Regions from separate parts of the Skermanella mucosa genome, predicted to be linked through region 4. Evidence: predicted binding sites of a transcription regulator. Region 4 holds the regulator's gene; each other region holds the start of a gene.
The links. The regulator PhoB, encoded in region 4, activates phosphate uptake and scavenging genes when phosphate is short. The targets are predictions, from matches to a motif close to TNTCATAAAACTGTCA.
Positions count from the first base shown of each region.

Region 1: a site for PhoB is predicted at 2,425-2,440, ahead of JL100_RS07445 (MlaE family ABC transporter permease). Genes of this name have one in related genera too.
Region 2: a site for PhoB is predicted at 1,295-1,310, ahead of pstS (phosphate ABC transporter substrate-binding protein PstS). Genes of this name have one in related genera too.
Region 3: a site for PhoB is predicted at 1,962-1,977, ahead of ugpB (sn-glycerol-3-phosphate ABC transporter substrate-binding protein UgpB). Genes of this name have one in related genera too.

Region 1 is NZ_CP086106.1:1,631,741-1,635,592, forward strand. Features, by position in the region: gene radA (DNA repair protein RadA) at 1-421, opposite strand, end outside; gene JL100_RS07440 (ABC transporter ATP-binding protein) at 648-1,472, opposite strand; gene JL100_RS07445 (MlaE family ABC transporter permease) at 1,478-2,251, opposite strand; gene JL100_RS07450 (replicative DNA helicase) at 2,511-3,852, opposite strand, start outside.
Region 2 is NZ_CP086107.1:132,038-135,889, reverse strand. Features, by position in the region: gene JL100_RS30575 (nucleoside hydrolase-like domain-containing protein) at 1-861, opposite strand, end outside; gene pstS (phosphate ABC transporter substrate-binding protein PstS) at 1,384-2,466, shown strand; gene JL100_RS30565 (Na/Pi cotransporter family protein) at 2,511-3,852, shown strand, end outside.
Region 3 is NZ_CP086106.1:4,696,538-4,700,389, reverse strand. Features, by position in the region: gene ugpA (sn-glycerol-3-phosphate ABC transporter permease UgpA) at 1-503, opposite strand, end outside; gene ugpB (sn-glycerol-3-phosphate ABC transporter substrate-binding protein UgpB) at 577-1,902, opposite strand; gene glpK (glycerol kinase GlpK) at 2,028-3,527, opposite strand; gene JL100_RS21840 (CheR family methyltransferase) at 3,715-3,852, shown strand, end outside.
Region 4 is NZ_CP086106.1:6,391,860-6,395,711, reverse strand. Features, by position in the region: gene JL100_RS29725 (HesA/MoeB/ThiF family protein) at 1-435, shown strand, start outside; gene JL100_RS29720 (DsrE family protein) at 432-851, shown strand; gene JL100_RS29715 (GNAT family N-acetyltransferase) at 865-1,326, opposite strand; gene phoB (phosphate regulon transcriptional regulator PhoB) at 1,398-2,108, opposite strand; gene phoU (phosphate signaling complex protein PhoU) at 2,127-2,852, opposite strand; gene pstB (phosphate ABC transporter ATP-binding protein PstB) at 2,920-3,690, opposite strand; gene pstA (phosphate ABC transporter permease PstA) at 3,772-3,852, opposite strand, start outside.

The DNA.
Region 1 (3,852 bases), 1.6 Mb from region 4:
TGGTGCCGAGGCGCGACGCGCGCATCCTGACCTGATCGACCGCTTCCTCGCCCGAGATGTAGGCGCATCGCAGGTTCCGGGCGAGGCTGCAGACGACCTGGAGCAGAAGGGTGGATTTGCCGATGCCGGGATCGCCGCCGACCAGCAGGGCCGATCCCGGCACCATGCCGCCGCCGCACACGCGGTCATATTCCGCGATGCCGGTGATGCGCCGGGGAGCCTTCTCGGAAACGCCCTTCAGGTCGACGAAGTCGATCCGCCGGCCGGTGCCGGCCGTCCGGCCCAGGCCCTTGGGGGCGCTTTCCGGAACCGCCTCTTCCACGAGGGTGTTCCACTCGCCGCACGCGTCGCACTTGCCGCTCCATTTCGGAGAGCTGGCGCCGCAGGCCTGGCAGACATAACGTGTGTTGGAACGGGCCAATGTAACCGGGTTCTCGACGTGTTTGCGGTGCAGCAATGGATAGCACGCGCGAACTTTCCGACCTATGGGAAACGCCAGGCTGGAAGACATTCGGCGCGAGACCTTGCCACGGGCCATGCCCGGCCCGGGAACTATCCTGAAAACGCTCGATGCTTATCGAAACAGCGTTTATTTAAGATGAACAGAACAGGAATACCAGAGGCCGACCCGGGGTCGATGCCGCGGGTCAGGGTTGCATGACCTCCATCTGGATCGGCCCGTCGGCGCGCCCATGGATGAACTGGTCGACATATGGGTTGCCGGAATTGTCGATCTCCGACACCGGGCCGCTCCAGATGATCTTTCCTTTGTAGATCATCGCGATCCGGTCGGCGATCTTGCGGGCGCTGGCCATGTCGTGGGTGATGGACAAGGCGGTGGCACCCAGGTCCCTGACGCACTTGATGATCAGGTCGTTGATCACGTCGGCCATGATCGGATCGAGTCCGGTGGTCGGCTCGTCGAAGAAGATGATCTCCGGCTGCGTGGCGATCGCGCGGGCCAGGCCGACGCGCTTCTGCATGCCGCCGGACAATTCCGCGGGGAACAGGTCCGCCACTTCCTTGGCGAGGCCGACCGAGGCCAGTTTCTCGACCGCGATCTCGCGCGCCTTGCCGCGGGGCATCTTCTCGCCCTGGATCAGGCCGAAGGCGACGTTCTCCCACACCGGCAGGCTATCGAACAGGGCGGCCCCCTGGAACAGCATGCCGAACTTGCGCATCACCCGCTCGCGGTCGCGCGGACCGAGATTGGCCGTCTCCTCCCCGTCGATCCGGATCGACCCGCTGTCTGCCAGCATCAGGCCGATCGCGCATTTCAGCATCACCGACTTGCCGGTGCCCGAGCCGCCGATCACCACCAGGGATTCGGCCCGGCCGACCTCCAGGTCCACGCCGTTCAGCACGTGCTTGTCGCCGAAGGATTTGTGGACGCCTGACAGCTTCAGCTTGGGCGTGACGGTCTGGGTCCCGGGCGCGGCGTGGGCCGGCCTGCCTTCTGCGGTATGTGTCATGGCGCTCATCGCGAAAAGAACAGGCCGGTGATCAGGTAGTTGAACACCAGGATAAGGATGGAGGAGGACACGACCGCGTTGGTCGTCGCGGCACCCACGCCCTGGGCGCCGCCGCGCGACTGGTAGCCGTGGTAGCAGCCCATCAGCGCGATCACGAATCCGAAGACGGCCGCCTTCACCAGGCCGGAGATCACGTCCATCGGCACCAGGTACTCCCAGGTGCGCCCGATATAGGCCGCCGGGTTGAAGTCCAGCCGGTAGACGCCGATCAGGAAGCCGCCGAATACGCCGATGATGTCGGCGATCAGGACCAGCAGCGGCAGCATGGTGAGGCCTGCGATGAGGCGGGGCACCACGAGGTACTTGAACGGGTTGGTCGCCAGGGTGGACAGGGCGTCGACCTGCTCGGTCACCCGCATGGTCCCGATCTCCGCGGCCATGGAGGCACCGATGCGGCCTGCCACCATCAGACCGGCGAGCACCGGCCCCAGTTCTCGGGTGACGGAGAGTACCACCACGGTCGCGACGGCCCCCTCCGCCTGGAAGCGGGCGAAGCCGGTATAGCTCTGCAGGGCCAGCACCATGCCGGTGAACAGGGCGGTCAGTCCGACGACGGGCAGCGAATAATAGCCGATGTCGATCATCTGTCGCCCGATCAGGCGCATATAGAACGGCGGCCGGAAGCAGTGCGAGACGGCGACGCCCGTAAACAGCATAAGCCGGCCGGTCGCTTCCAGAAATATCAGGAAGGCGCGGCCGGTCGTGGTCAGGAAGCCCATTGATCCCCCGTGGCAGCCTAGCGGGTGGCGGTTCCGCTCACCCACGCCCCCGTGCCGGGCACGACACTCGGGCCGGACGCGTCGAGGGAACGGCTGGAACCACACACCTAAACTGCTGGTGCCGTTGCAACTTTACCTCAGCGCGCAACCTTGTGCGGCGCACCCTAGCCAACCGTCATAACACTGTCAACGGCGGGGGCGCCAGCGGTTGCCCATAGGTGGATGGGGGCGGGCCTTCCGGCCGCACCCCCGTTTTCCCCTATTCGTAGTCGCTGCCACCGCCCGGGTGGCTCTGGTCCAGGTCGCCGAACTTGGTGTACTGGCCATCGAAGAACAGGCGCACCGTGCCGATCGGCCCGTGGCGCTGCTTGGCGATGATGACTTCGCCGGTGTTGTGGACTTCGCCCAGGCGCTGCTGCCAGCGCTGGTAGCGATCGTTGAACTTGTCGTCGGCCTCGTCGGGCCGCCGGCTCGGTTCGGCGCGTTCCAGGTAATACTGTTCGCGGAAGACGAACATGACCACGTCGGCGTCCTGCTCGATCGATCCGGACTCACGCAGGTCGGAAAGCTGCGGACGCTTGTCCTCGCGCTGCTCGACGGCGCGGGACAGCTGGGACAGGGCCATGACCGGGACGTCCAGCTCCTTGGCGATGGCCTTCAGGCCGCGGGTGATCTCGGAGATTTCCTGCACCCGGTTCTCGTTGCCCTTGCCTCCGGAGCCGCGCAGCAGCTGGAGATAGTCGACCACGATCAGCCCGAGGCCGCCCGACGTGCGCGCCAGCCGGCGCGACCGGGTCCGGACCGCCGCGATGCTCAAGGCCGGCGTGTCGTCCACATAGAAGGGGACGCGCGACAGGATGCTGCTGGCTTCCGAGAAGCGCTGGAAGTCCTCCGGCTTCAGGTCGCCGCGCCGGATCTTCTCCGAGGCGACCTGCGCCTCGTCCGCCAGGATACGGGTCGCCAGCTGCTCGGCCGACATTTCCAGCGAGAAGAAGGCGACCCCCGCGCCTTCCTTGCCGTCGGTGCGCAGGTGGGCCTTGGCCGCGGCGAACGCGATGTTGGTGGCGAGCGCCGTCTTGCCCATGGACGGACGCCCGGCGAGGATCAGCAGGTCGCTGGGATGAAGACCGCCCAGCTTGCGGTCCAGGTCGATCAGGCCGGTGGTGACGCCTGTGACCTGGCTGTCCCGCTTGAACGCCTCCTCCGCCATCTCGATGGCGACTCGGAGCGACTGGCTGAACGGCTGGAAGCCGCCCTGGATGTCGCCGGTCGTCGCCAGGTCGAAGAGCTTCTTTTCCGCCCCTTCGATCTGTTCGAGCGCCGCACCCTCGAGGTTGTGGCTGTAGGCCTCGTTGACCATGTCCTCGCCCATGTCGATGAGCTGGCGGCGGAGGTACATGTCGTGGATGATTCGGCCATAGTGCTCGGAATTGACCACCGAGACCACGCTGCCGGCCAGTTCGGCGAGGTAGCCGACGCCGCCGACGCTATCCAGCGCCGGATCGCCTTCGAAATAGCGCTTCAGCGTGATCGGGTCGGCGACCTCGCCGCGCTGGACCAGGGTATGGATCGTCTCGAAGATTCGGCTGTGGACTGGATCG
Region 2 (3,852 bases), on a different replicon from region 4:
GCGGTTCTCGTAGACCGTCCTGGCCCCTTGGGTGCCGGGGCGGTCGAAACCCTGCCCATGAAGGTCCGTGTAATAGCCGTCGGACACCTTGCGGAACTCCCCGCCCCAGCTTTCCTTGGTCGGATCGTCCTGGTCCCCGTCGAGGAAGCGGAGAACGGTCGGGCTATCCCCCATCTTGACGCCGGACTTGTTGAAGATGTTGCTCGAGACCTTCGAGAAGAAGTCCCCCAAGGCGCCGTGGCCCTTGGCGTTCGCCTCGTGCCAGCCCTTGATCATGGAGCCGCTTTCCGGCGTGCCGTAGGTGCCCCGGAACGTCGTCATGTTGTCGACCCACATGTCCAGCTTGCCCTTGAAGTTGTCCAGCAGGTACTTCTTGGCGTGGATGTCCTGGGTGTCGATGCTGAACAGACGGACGTGCCTGGCGATGCCGGGAGCATCGTGCAGCGCCTGCGCGATGTCGGCCTCCCCTCCCCAGGTGAGCACGTTCAGCTTTTCGCCCGCGGCGGCGGCCTTCCTGGCTTCCGCGACGATGGCCTCCGATGAGTCCGTCGGCTTGGAATATCCCTTGGGGGGCGCGGTGTCCGTGGCGCCCTGATGGCTCACCCTTTTCAGGGCCTCGACGGATTTGAAGCCGGAGCCATGCTCGCGCAGTTCGGCAAGGTCCTTGCCGTAGACGTCGATCACGGCATCGATGTCCCTGACCAGACCGTCCTGGGTGTTGAACTTGGACGCCGTTCCGGCGATGCCGACGATGTTCATCTTGTCCTGGTACATCAGCGCGTGGACAAGCGACTGGACGTCGTCCTTCTCCTGCGCTTCGAGCCTCAGGTCGGTCGAGATGAAAACTCTGGGCAAAGCCATGTCTGTGCTCTCCGGATAAATTCAATATGTCCGCCGGAATGACAAGTAATCCGACAACGATCAAAAAATGTATTTAGATCGTTAACAGACGATTAATCGTATAAGGACAAATTTGCAATCAGATGAAGAAGAAAATTGGGCTTCTGATGGATTTTGTTCGATTTAGATCTTTATAGCCCAGCCGAACCATCATCCATGACCTGTTTTTAACTTTCTAGAATGAGATGAAAGCAGTTCTCAGGAGCCTCATGATTCTTTTTAATCTCGATACTATACTACGTATTACACATGAAAATCAGAGACCTTGCGGCAACAATGCTCCGAAAGGTCCGGCGCGGGGACATACGAAGAAGAAGACCGGCGTTGCTTCCCTCTTCCCGAAATTTCGTCTGTTCCCGGTGCAGATGGAGCAAGTTTCATGAAACGCTGCTCCCGTCATCCAACTGTCATGCCTGAAATCTAAGCTGCGCCGGTAATCGATGACCCGGGATATTCTGCATCCCGTTACATGCCGGTGATTTCATGGGTCGCCTCCTCATCGCTGCCTTGTTCGCATTCGTATCCGCGGCCTCCCCGACCCGAGCCGAACCCTTGACCGGGGCAGGATCGACTTTCGTCTTTCCGCTGCTCAGCCGTTGGAGCCAGAACTTCCAGGCATCCGAGGAGAGCGGCGGCTATGTCGCCCCCCTGCCGAAGAGACCGGCCGCTCCGGAGAGCGGCCTGGGCTCGCTGTTCGGCGCCATGGCCGGCGGCATCGACTACGAGCCGGTCGGCTCACTGGGCGGCACCATGCGGGTCATCGCCCGGGCCGTGGATTTCGGCGCATCTGAAAGGCCCATGCCGGCCGAGGAGGTGGACCGGCACGGGCTCATGCAGTTCCCCATCACCACGGGCGGCGTCGCGGTCGTCTTCAATCTGCCAGGGATCGAAAGCGGTGCCTTGCGCCTCTCCGGGGCGGTGCTGGCCGACATCTACATGGGAACGGTCGAGAGATGGTCGCACCCGGCCCTGCGCGCGCTCAACCCGGAGCTCACGCTGCCGGACGCGCCGATCAAGGTCGTCCACCGGAGCGACGGATCCGGCACCACTTACATTTTCGCGGCATATCTCGCCCATGCCAGCACGGACTGGCGGGAGCGGGTCGGGGTCGATACCGAGCTGAAATGGCCGACCGGCGCCGGGGTCAGGGGCAGCGGCGGCATCGTCAAGGCCGTGGCGGCCGACCCGAACACCATCGGCTATGTCGAGCTCGGCCAAGCCTTGCGGGTCGGGCTGCCCTCGGCCCTGGTCGAGAACCGCGCGGGAGAGTTCAGGGCGCCATCGCGCCGGAGCATCGCCGCCGCCGTCGCCGGCGCGGACTGGGCGGGCTCGCGCCATTTCAGCCTTCTTCTCACCGAAACCGCCGACGCCGAGTCCTACCCGATCGCGGCCACCGTCTACGCTCTGATGCCCCGGGAACCCCGTTCCGGTACCGACCGCACCCTGCGCTTCTTCGGCGGAGCCTTGGCGCACTGGCAGCAGGATGCCGTCGATCTGGATTACGTGCCGCTGCCGGACTCCCTCGTCGGCCTGATCAAATCCTACTGGGAAGCCAGTTCCAAGTAAGACCAACCGGCCCTCGTCCGGACGGGCCCCGTAAAGGACAGCTCATGCAGGTCGATATCTTCACCCAGATCATCGTTCCCGTGATCGGTGGCCTGGGCATCTTCATGCTCGGCCTCGAGTTCATGTCGAACGGCATCCAGGCCGTTGCCGCCAACCGGATGCGCGCGCTGCTCGCCAAGCTGGCGGGGACTCCGCTCAAAGGCGTCTTCGCCGGCACCATCATCACCGGCGTGATCCAATCCTCGACGGCGATGACGGTCATGGTCGTCGGCATGGTCAATGCCGGCGTCGTCGGCTTGCGCCCGGCGATCAGCGTGATCATGGGAGCGAACATCGGGACGACGCTGGGGAACGGCCTGATCGCCCTGCCCCTCGGCCCGCTGGGCCTGCTGCTGGCCGGCTTCTTCGCCCTCGTCTACATCTTCTCGAAGTCTGACAGGACGAAGAACATCGCCCTGGCCTGCATAGGGTTCTCCCTGATCTTCTACGGCCTCAACCTGATGACCGGGGGCCTGAAGCCGCTCCGCGCCATGCCGGAGGTGATGTCGGCGATCTCCTCGCTGCGGGCGGACGATTTCACCGGCCTTCTGACCTGCGTCGGAACGGCGGCGCTGGTCACCGCGATGATCCATTCCTCCTCGGCGACCATCGGCATCGTGATGGGCCTCGGAGCGTCCGGTGTCCTCGACTGGCAGACCGCCGTGGCCTTCTCGCTCGGCGCCGACCTGGGAACGACCATCACCTCCTGGATAGCGTCGTTGAACCTGTCCAAGAACGCCAAGCGCGCCGCATATGCCCACATATCGTTCAACATCATCGGCGTCATGGTGACCATCCCGCTGTTCTTCCTCTCCATGGACGTGCTGCGTTTCGCCATGCAGTGGTTCGGCGGCGATCCCGGAGTCCCGATGATGGTGAACGGCAGGGAAACCTACCCGCTGGTGCCGGTCGCGATCGGCTTGTATTCGACCTTCTTCAACGTTTTCAACACGTTGCTGTTGTTCCCCTTCGTCGGAGTGTTCGAGCGGGTGCTCAGCCGCATCGGCCATGACGCGTCCGAGGACATCGAGGATTATTCCCTGCCGAAGTACCTTGCCGCCAACCTGCGGGGTGACATCGTCCAAGGCGTTCCCGCGCTGCGCAAGGAGATCGAGCGGCATCTCCAGGCAGGCACCCTCTACCTGGACATCGCCCGGGGCATGCCGGACGCCGCGAAGGATCCCCAGGTCCATCATGCGAATCTCGGGAATCTGAGCCGGGACATCGGCGTGTTCGCATCCTCCCTTCTGACGCCGGGCCAGCCCTACGGGCAGGCCGATCTGGTCGCAAGCCTGATCGAGGAGGCCGATTTCGCCGAAAGCCTGGGTGAAACCCTTCATCAGATTG
Region 3 (3,852 bases), 1.7 Mb from region 4:
TGCTTCCAGGCGGCGGCGCCCACGACCATCGCCATGGCCTGGTTGCCGTTCAGCAGCGGGTTCCAGTCGACGCCGGCGCGCTGGAGCATCACCGCCAGCGTGCCCATGGCCGGGCTGAACAGGAACAGCCAGAGCATGCCGGCGATGGCGGGGGCGACGGCGTAGGGCCAGATCAGCAGGGTCTGGTAGATGCCCTTGCCCTTGACCACCCGGTCGGCCATGACCGCCAGCAGCAGCGCCGTCACCAGCGCCACGACGGCGACCGACAGGCTGAAGACGATCGTCACCTTCAGCGAGTTGATGTAGTTGGGATCTGACAGAACCAGCTCGAAATTGGCCAACCCCACGAAGCGGCTGCTGAAGCCGAAAGGATCGTCGCGGTAGAGCGATTGGCGGACCGCCTGGAAGGCCGGCCAGAAGAAGAACACCAGCGTGATGGCGATCTGGGGTGCCAGCAGCAGATACGGCAGCAGCCGGTTGGGAAAGACGACGCGTCTTGACATGAAGATCCGTGAAAAGAGAGCGCGCCCTCCCCCGCGGAGGGGAGAGGGCGCTTTCGGAGACGCTGGTTTCGGCTTACTGGTAGGCCTTGGCCGCTTCCTTGATCGCCTCGTTCGAGCGGCGGACGGCGTTGTCCAGCGCGGTCTTGGCGTCCTGCCTGCCGTTCAGGAGGGCCTCGATCTCCTCGTTCTGGATGTCGCGGACCTGCGGCATGTTGACGAGGCGGATGCCCTTCGAGTTCTCGGTCGGCTCCTTGCCCATCATCTGCTGGATCGGGATCTCCCGGCCGGGATTCTTCTCGTAGAACCCCTCCTTCTTGGTCGCCTCATAGGCGGCCATGGTGGCCGGCAGGTAGCCCGAGACCTGGTGCAGCCTGGACTGGACCTCCGTCTTCGACAGGTAGGTGAAGAACTGGGCGACGCCCTTGTAGTCGGCGGCCGGCTTGCCGGCGAAGACCCACAGGGACGCGCCGCCGGGGACGGTGTTCTGCGGGGCTCCCGCCGCTTCCGGATAATAGGGCAGGTTGCCGGTGCCGAAATCCAGGCCGGCCTTGACCATGTCGCCGATGCCGCCCGACGATTCCGGCAGCATGGCGCATTCGCCGTTCAGGAACTTGGCCTTGGCTTCCGACGTGCGGCCGCCGTACTGGAAGGTGCCGTCCTTCTGAAGCTCCGCCAGGGTCGAGAAGTGCCGGATGTTGAGCGGGCCGTTGATCTTCAGCTCCGGCGTCAGGCTGGTCAGGCCGTTCTGGTCGGTGGCGTAGGGAAGGTTGTTCCAGGCGCTGAAGTTCTCCAGGTGGATCCAGGTCGGCCAGGTCGTGGTCATGCCGCAGGACTGGCCCGAAGCCTTGATCTTCTTGGCCGCCTCGAACACTTCCGGCCAGGTCTTGGGCGGCGCCTCGGGGTCGAGGCCGGCCTTCCGGAAGCTGGCCTTGTTGTAGTACAGGATCGGCGAAGAGCTGTTGAACGGGAAGGACAGCATGGTGCCGTCGGCCGCGCTGTAGTAGGAGACGATGCCCGCCAGGTACTTGGACTTGTCGAAGCTCTCGCCGCCTTCCTTCATCACCTCGGCGACCGGCTTGATCGCGCTGCGCGCGCCCATCATGACGCCGGTGCCGACATCGAACACCTGGATGATGTGGGGCGGCTGCCGGGCGCGGAAGGCCGCGATGCCGGCGTTCAGGGTCTCCGGATATGTCCCTTTGTAGACCGGGACGACCTTGTACTCGCTCTGCGTGGCGTTGAATTCCTTCGCGAGGTTCTCGACCGTCTCGTTGTTGGCGCCCGACATGGCATGCCACCACTGGATCTCGGTCTGGGCCTGCGCGGGGGCCGTGGTGGCGGCTGCCATGGCAAAAAGGGCGAACGCCGAAACGGCGATCGTCGCGTGGATGCGCTGCATTTGTCTCGTCTCCCTATTGTACGGTGGCCAATGCTTAGGCCGCCGCCATGTCTCCGGAGTGACGGTTCGGTTAAGCTTCGATGACCATCCGCCGGTTGATGCACATTCTATTCTTCTTTTTGGTGTTATGCCAGATCGCTGCGCACGCGCCGCACCGCGCGGCGCCATCCGTCGTACAGGCGCGTGCGGTCGGCGGACGACATGGCGGGCTCGAACAGCCTTTCCCGCTGCCAGGCGGCGGCGACACTGTCGAGGGAGGCGTACACCCCCGTACGCAGGCCCGCGAGGTAGGCCGCCCCCAGAGCCGTCGTCTCGGTCACGATCGGCCGCTCGACCGGCAGTTCCAGGATGTCGGCCAGGAACTGCATCAGCCAGTCGTTCCGTACCATGCCGCCGTCCACGCGCAGCGCGCTGGGCTGGGTGCCGCCGTCGGCCGCCATGCATTCCATCAGGTCGCGGGTCTGGTAGCAGACCGCCTCCAGCGCCGCCCGCACGATGTGGCTGATGCCGGTGTCCCGCGTCAGCCCGATCAGGGCGCCGCGCGCGTCGGGATCCCAGTAGGGCGCTCCCAGCCCGGTGAAGGCCGGCACCATGTAGACGCCCTGGGTGTCGGGCAGGTCGTTGGCGTGCCGTTCGGACGCCGCGGCGTCGGCGATCACCCTGATCCCGTCGCGCAGCCACTGCACCGCGGCGCCGGCCACGAAGATGGAGCCCTCCACCGCGTAGGTCGGTCTGCCTTCCAGCCGGTAGGCGGTGGTGGTCAGAAGCCGGTTGGTCGATCTCACCGGCTTGTCGCCCACGTTCAGCAGCGCGAAGCAGCCGGTGCCGTAGGTGCTCTTGATCATGCCCGGCTCGAAGCAGGCCTGCCCGACGGTGGCCGCCTGCTGGTCGCCGGCCATCCCGGTGATCGGCACGGGACCGCCGATGAAGTCGGCCTCGGCCGTGCCGAAATCGGCGCTGTTGTCGAACACGCGCGGCAGCAGCGCCCGCGGAATGCCGAACAGGCGCAGCAACTCGTCGTCCCAGTCCTGGGTGCGGATGTCGAACAGCAGGGTGCGCGAGGCGTTGCTGGCGTCCGTCGCGTGGACGGCGCCGCCGGTCAGGCGGAACAGCAGGAAACTGTCGATGGTGCCGAAGCACAGCTCGCCCCGCTCGGCCCGCGCGCGGGCGCCGGGCACGTGGTCGAGCAGCCAGCCCAGCTTGGTCGCGGAGAAATAGGGATCGATCAGCAGGCCGGTGCGCTCCGCCACCAGCGCCTCGGCGCCATCGGCGTGGAGCCTGCGGCAGGTCTCCGCCGTGCGGCGGTCCTGCCAGACGATCGCGTTGTGCAGGCCCTCCCCGGTCGCCCGGTCCCACAGGGCGGTCGTCTCGCGCTGGTTGGTGATCCCGATCGCCGAGATGCCGGCCGCGGTCAGGCCCGCCTCCTCCAGCGCCGCGCGGCAGACCACCGTGGTGTCGCGCCAGATATCCTCCAGGTCGTGCTCGACCCAGCCGTCGTGGGGATAGAACTGGCGAAGCTCGCGCTGCGCCGTGGCGACCGGCAGGCCCGAACTGTCGAACACGATCGCCCTGGTCGAAGTCGTTCCCTGGTCGATGGCAAGCACATGCACCGCCTTTTGCGCCATCCTGGTCTTCCCCCTGGATTGTCGTTATCGGTGGCCGGTTCTTCAGCCTCCCTGAAGCCGACTGTGGATGAGCGCGCTTCGGAGTGTCAATGGCGCGCGATGCACCGAGCGGGTCCCGCAGCCGCCTGCGGATTAGGTGATGGGACCTCCGTGCGCTAGTATCTACGTCCCCACTGCCGAGGCCCTGATGGTTGACGAGAAGCTTTCGAATCCTGAACTGGAAGACCTGATCCGTCACCTGCAGGAGATGCGACAGGTCGATTTCCGCGGATACAAGCGGACCAGCCTTCAGCGTCGCATCCGGCAGCGGATGGAGGAGGTCGAA
Region 4 (3,852 bases):
ACCGACAATTTCGCCGCCCGCTACCTGCTGGCGGACGCCTGCCATCTGGGCGGCCGGACGCTGGTTTCGGCGGCCATGCTCCGGTTCGATGGGCAGATCTCCACCTTCAAGTCCTATCTGGGCGGTCCCAATCCCTGCTATCGCTGCATCTTCCGCGAACCGCCGCCGCGCGGGCTGGTGCCGAGCTGCGCCGAAGGCGGCGTGCTGGGGGCGCTGGCCGGCGCCGTCGGCTCGATCCAGGCGATCGAGGTCCTGAAGGAGCTGCTCGGCATCGGGGACAGCCTGTCCGGACAGTTGCTGATGTACGACGCGCTCCACACCAGCTTCCACAAGGTCCGGGTCCAGCCCGATCCGGAATGCCCGCTGTGCGGACGGCATCCGACCATCACGGACCTGTCCGCGCATCCGTCCGGGCATGACGGAGCCCTGCCATGAGCGGGGCTTCGACGCTGTCGCTGGTGGTGTTCTCCGGCGGGTTCGACCGGGTCCACTACGCGCTGGTGATGGCGAGCGCCGCGGCGGCGACCAACCGCAAGGCCACCCTGTTCTTCACCGGCCGGGCGGTCCTGGCGTTGAAGGCCGGGGATGGCTGGCGCGGGCTGGACCCTGCCGACGACGGCTCGTCGCCGGAGGAGCGCAACGCCCATTTCGGCCGCAGCGGCCTCGCCGAGTTCGAGGAACTGCTGGAGGCCTGCGTCGCCCTGGGCGTGACCGTGATGGTCTGCGAGATGGCGCTGAAGGCGATCGGCCTGGACGCGTCCGCCCTGCGCGACGACGTGCCGGTGGTGACCGGCGGCGTCGTCACGCTGCTGAACGGGGCTCCCGGCGACGGCAACATGCTGTTCGTCTGAATCCGCCGGCCGATTACCGGCGGCGCCACTCTTCCCGGGTTATTTCCCAGATCCCGGCGGGGAAGCGGCCCGAGACGAAGCCCCTTTCGTGGATGCCGACCAGCCGCATGCCGTCGCGTTCCGACAGCCGGCAGGACCGCAGGTTCACCTCGGCCTTCTGGACCCGGAGGACGGGGCGGCCGAGGGTTTCGAACCAGAAATGCATGACGGCGGCGCTGGCTTCGGTCATCAGGCCCCGCCCCTGCCAGGCGGGATCGAGCCACAGGCCGCGATTATCGTCGAGCTTGTCCATCAGGCTGACGATGCCGATCAGCCGGTCGGGCTCCGCGCGGGGGCGGATCGACCAGTGCCATTCGGCGCCCCGCGCCATGGCGGGAAGTGCTGCGTCCCGGATATGGGAGAGGGCGCCGTCGGCCGGATAGGGCCATGGCACATGGTCGGCGAGGAACCGCACGATCTCCCACCGGGGGAACACGTCCTGGACCGCGCCGGCGTCGGAAAGCTCCAGCGGCCGGAGGACCAGCCGGGGCGTCTCCAGGACCGGGATCAGGCGGCGCCGCCCTTGACGTCGAGCGCGTAGCCCGCCGAGCGGACGGTGCGGATCAGGTCGTTGTCGTTTTCCTCGTTCAGCGCCTTGCGCAGCCGGCGGATATGCACGTCGACGGTGCGCGGCTCCACATAGACGTCGTGGCCCCAGACCAGGTCGAGCAATTGCTCGCGCGAGAAGACCCGGCCGGGATGCTGCATGAAGTGGCGCAGCAGGCGGAACTCGGTCGGCCCCAGATGGATGTCGCGGCCCTGGCGGCGCACCCGGTGGGCCGCCAGATCCATCACCACGTCGTTGAACCGCAGCATCTCCTCCGCCAAGCCGGGGCTGGCGCGGCGGAGCACGGCGCGCATCCGGGCGACCAGCTCGGTGGGGGAGAAGGGCTTGGCGATATAGTCGTCGGCCCCGGAGTTGAGGCCGCGGACCTTGTCCGCCTCCTCGCCGCGGGCCGTCAGCATGATGATCGGGATGTCGCGGGTCTTGGGGTTGCGCCGCATCTGGCGGCACACCTCGAGCCCCGACATCAGCGGCAGCATCCAGTCCAGCAGGACGATGTTGGGCGTCTGCTCGGCGGCGAGCAGCAGCGCCTCCTCGCCATCTCCCGCGGAAAGGGTGCGGAAGCCCTCCTTGTCGAGATTGTACTTGAGGAGCGTAACGAGGTCCGCCTCGTCCTCGACGATGAGGACGAGGGGTTTCAGCGCCGAATTCATGGGATGCCTTGTTCCAAACTAGTCCTGCGTTTCCGGCTCGGGGGTGACGACAGCATAGCTGCTTTCGTCACCCTTGGGGCGTTCCGTCGTCAGCGGGTGCCCGATCACCAGGAAATGGATCGTCTCGGCGATGTTGGTCGCGTGGTCGCCGATCCGTTCCAGGTTCTTGGCAATGAACAGAAGGTGCGTGCAGGGCGTGATGTTGCGCGGGTCTTCCATCATGTAGGTCAGGACCTCGCGGAACAGGCTGGTATAGAGGTCGTCCAGCTCCTCGTCGCGGCGGCGCGCCGCCACCGCCTTCTCCACGTCGCGCTCGATGAAGGCGTCGAGCACATCCTTCATGATCTCCTGGACCAGCCGGCCCATGCGGGGGATCGCGGCGGCCGGACGGACCGCCGGCACCTGGGCCAGGGCGATCGACCGCTTGGCGATGTTGGCGGCGTAGTCGCCGATCCGCTCCAGGTCGGCCGCGATCTTCAGCGCCGACACGATCTCGCGCAGGTCGGACGCCATGGGCTGGCGCAGGGCCAGCAGGCGGAGCGTCTCCGCGTCGACGTCCCGCTCGTAGCCGTCGACCCGGAGGTCGGACTGCATCACCTGGGCCGCGATGGTCGTGTCGCGGCGGACGACGGCCTGAACGGCCGCCTCCACCTGGGCCTCGGCGACGCCGCCCATCTGCGTGATCAGATTCGCCAGCCGCTGCAGTTCCTGCGCGAACGACTTGACGATGTGCTCGTTGCTCATGCGCCGCTTCCCTGAATTGCCCGATTATCCCGAATGACGTCCCGCCGATCAAGCCGGCGGGGCCGGCTCAGCCGTAGCGGCCGGTGATGTAGCCCTGGGTCCGCTCGTCGCGGGGATTGGTGAAGATCTCCTCGGTGTCGCCCACCTCCACCATGTCGCCCAGGTGGAAGAAGGCGGTGCGCTGGGACACGCGGGCCGCCTGCTGCATGTTGTGGGTGACGATCACGATGGTGTAGTTCTCCCGCAGCTCGTCGATCAGCTCCTCCACATGGGCGGTCGCGATCGGGTCGAGGGCCGAGCATGGCTCGTCCATCAGGATCACCTCGGGGCTGACCGCGATGGCGCGGGCGATGCAGAGGCGCTGCTGCTGGCCGCCGGACAGGCCGGTGCCCGGCTCCTTCAGGCGGTCCTTCACCTCGTTCCACAATCCTGCGCGCTGCAGGCTCTTGGCGACGATCTCGTCCATCTCCTCCCGCCGGCTGGCAAGGCCGTGGATGCGCGGACCATAGACGATGTTGTCGTAGATCGACTTGGGGAACGGGTTCGGCTTCTGGAACACCATGCCGACCCGGGCGCGGAGCTGGACCGGATCGATCGCCTTGTCGTAGATGTCCTGGCCGTCCAGCGTGATCAGGCCCTCGATGCGGGCGATGCCGATCGTGTCGTTCATGCGGTTGAGGCAGCGCAGGAACGTGGACTTGCCGCAGCCCGACGGGCCGATCAGCGCGGTGACCTGCCGTTCCGGGATCGCCAGGTCGATGCCCTTCAGCGCCTGCTTGGCGCCGTAGTACACCTTGACCTGCTTGGCATCCATCTTGTTCGCGACGCCTGCCAGCATGCCGGCGGCGGAGCGCGCCTCGACGCCGGGGATCGCGCTGGTTCCGGTCTGTGTTTGGCCGAGTTGGGTCTGGGCGGTCATTTACCAACGCCTTTCAAATTGCTTGCGCAGGACGACGGCGATCGCGTTCATCGCGATCAGGAAGGCCAGGAGGACCATGAT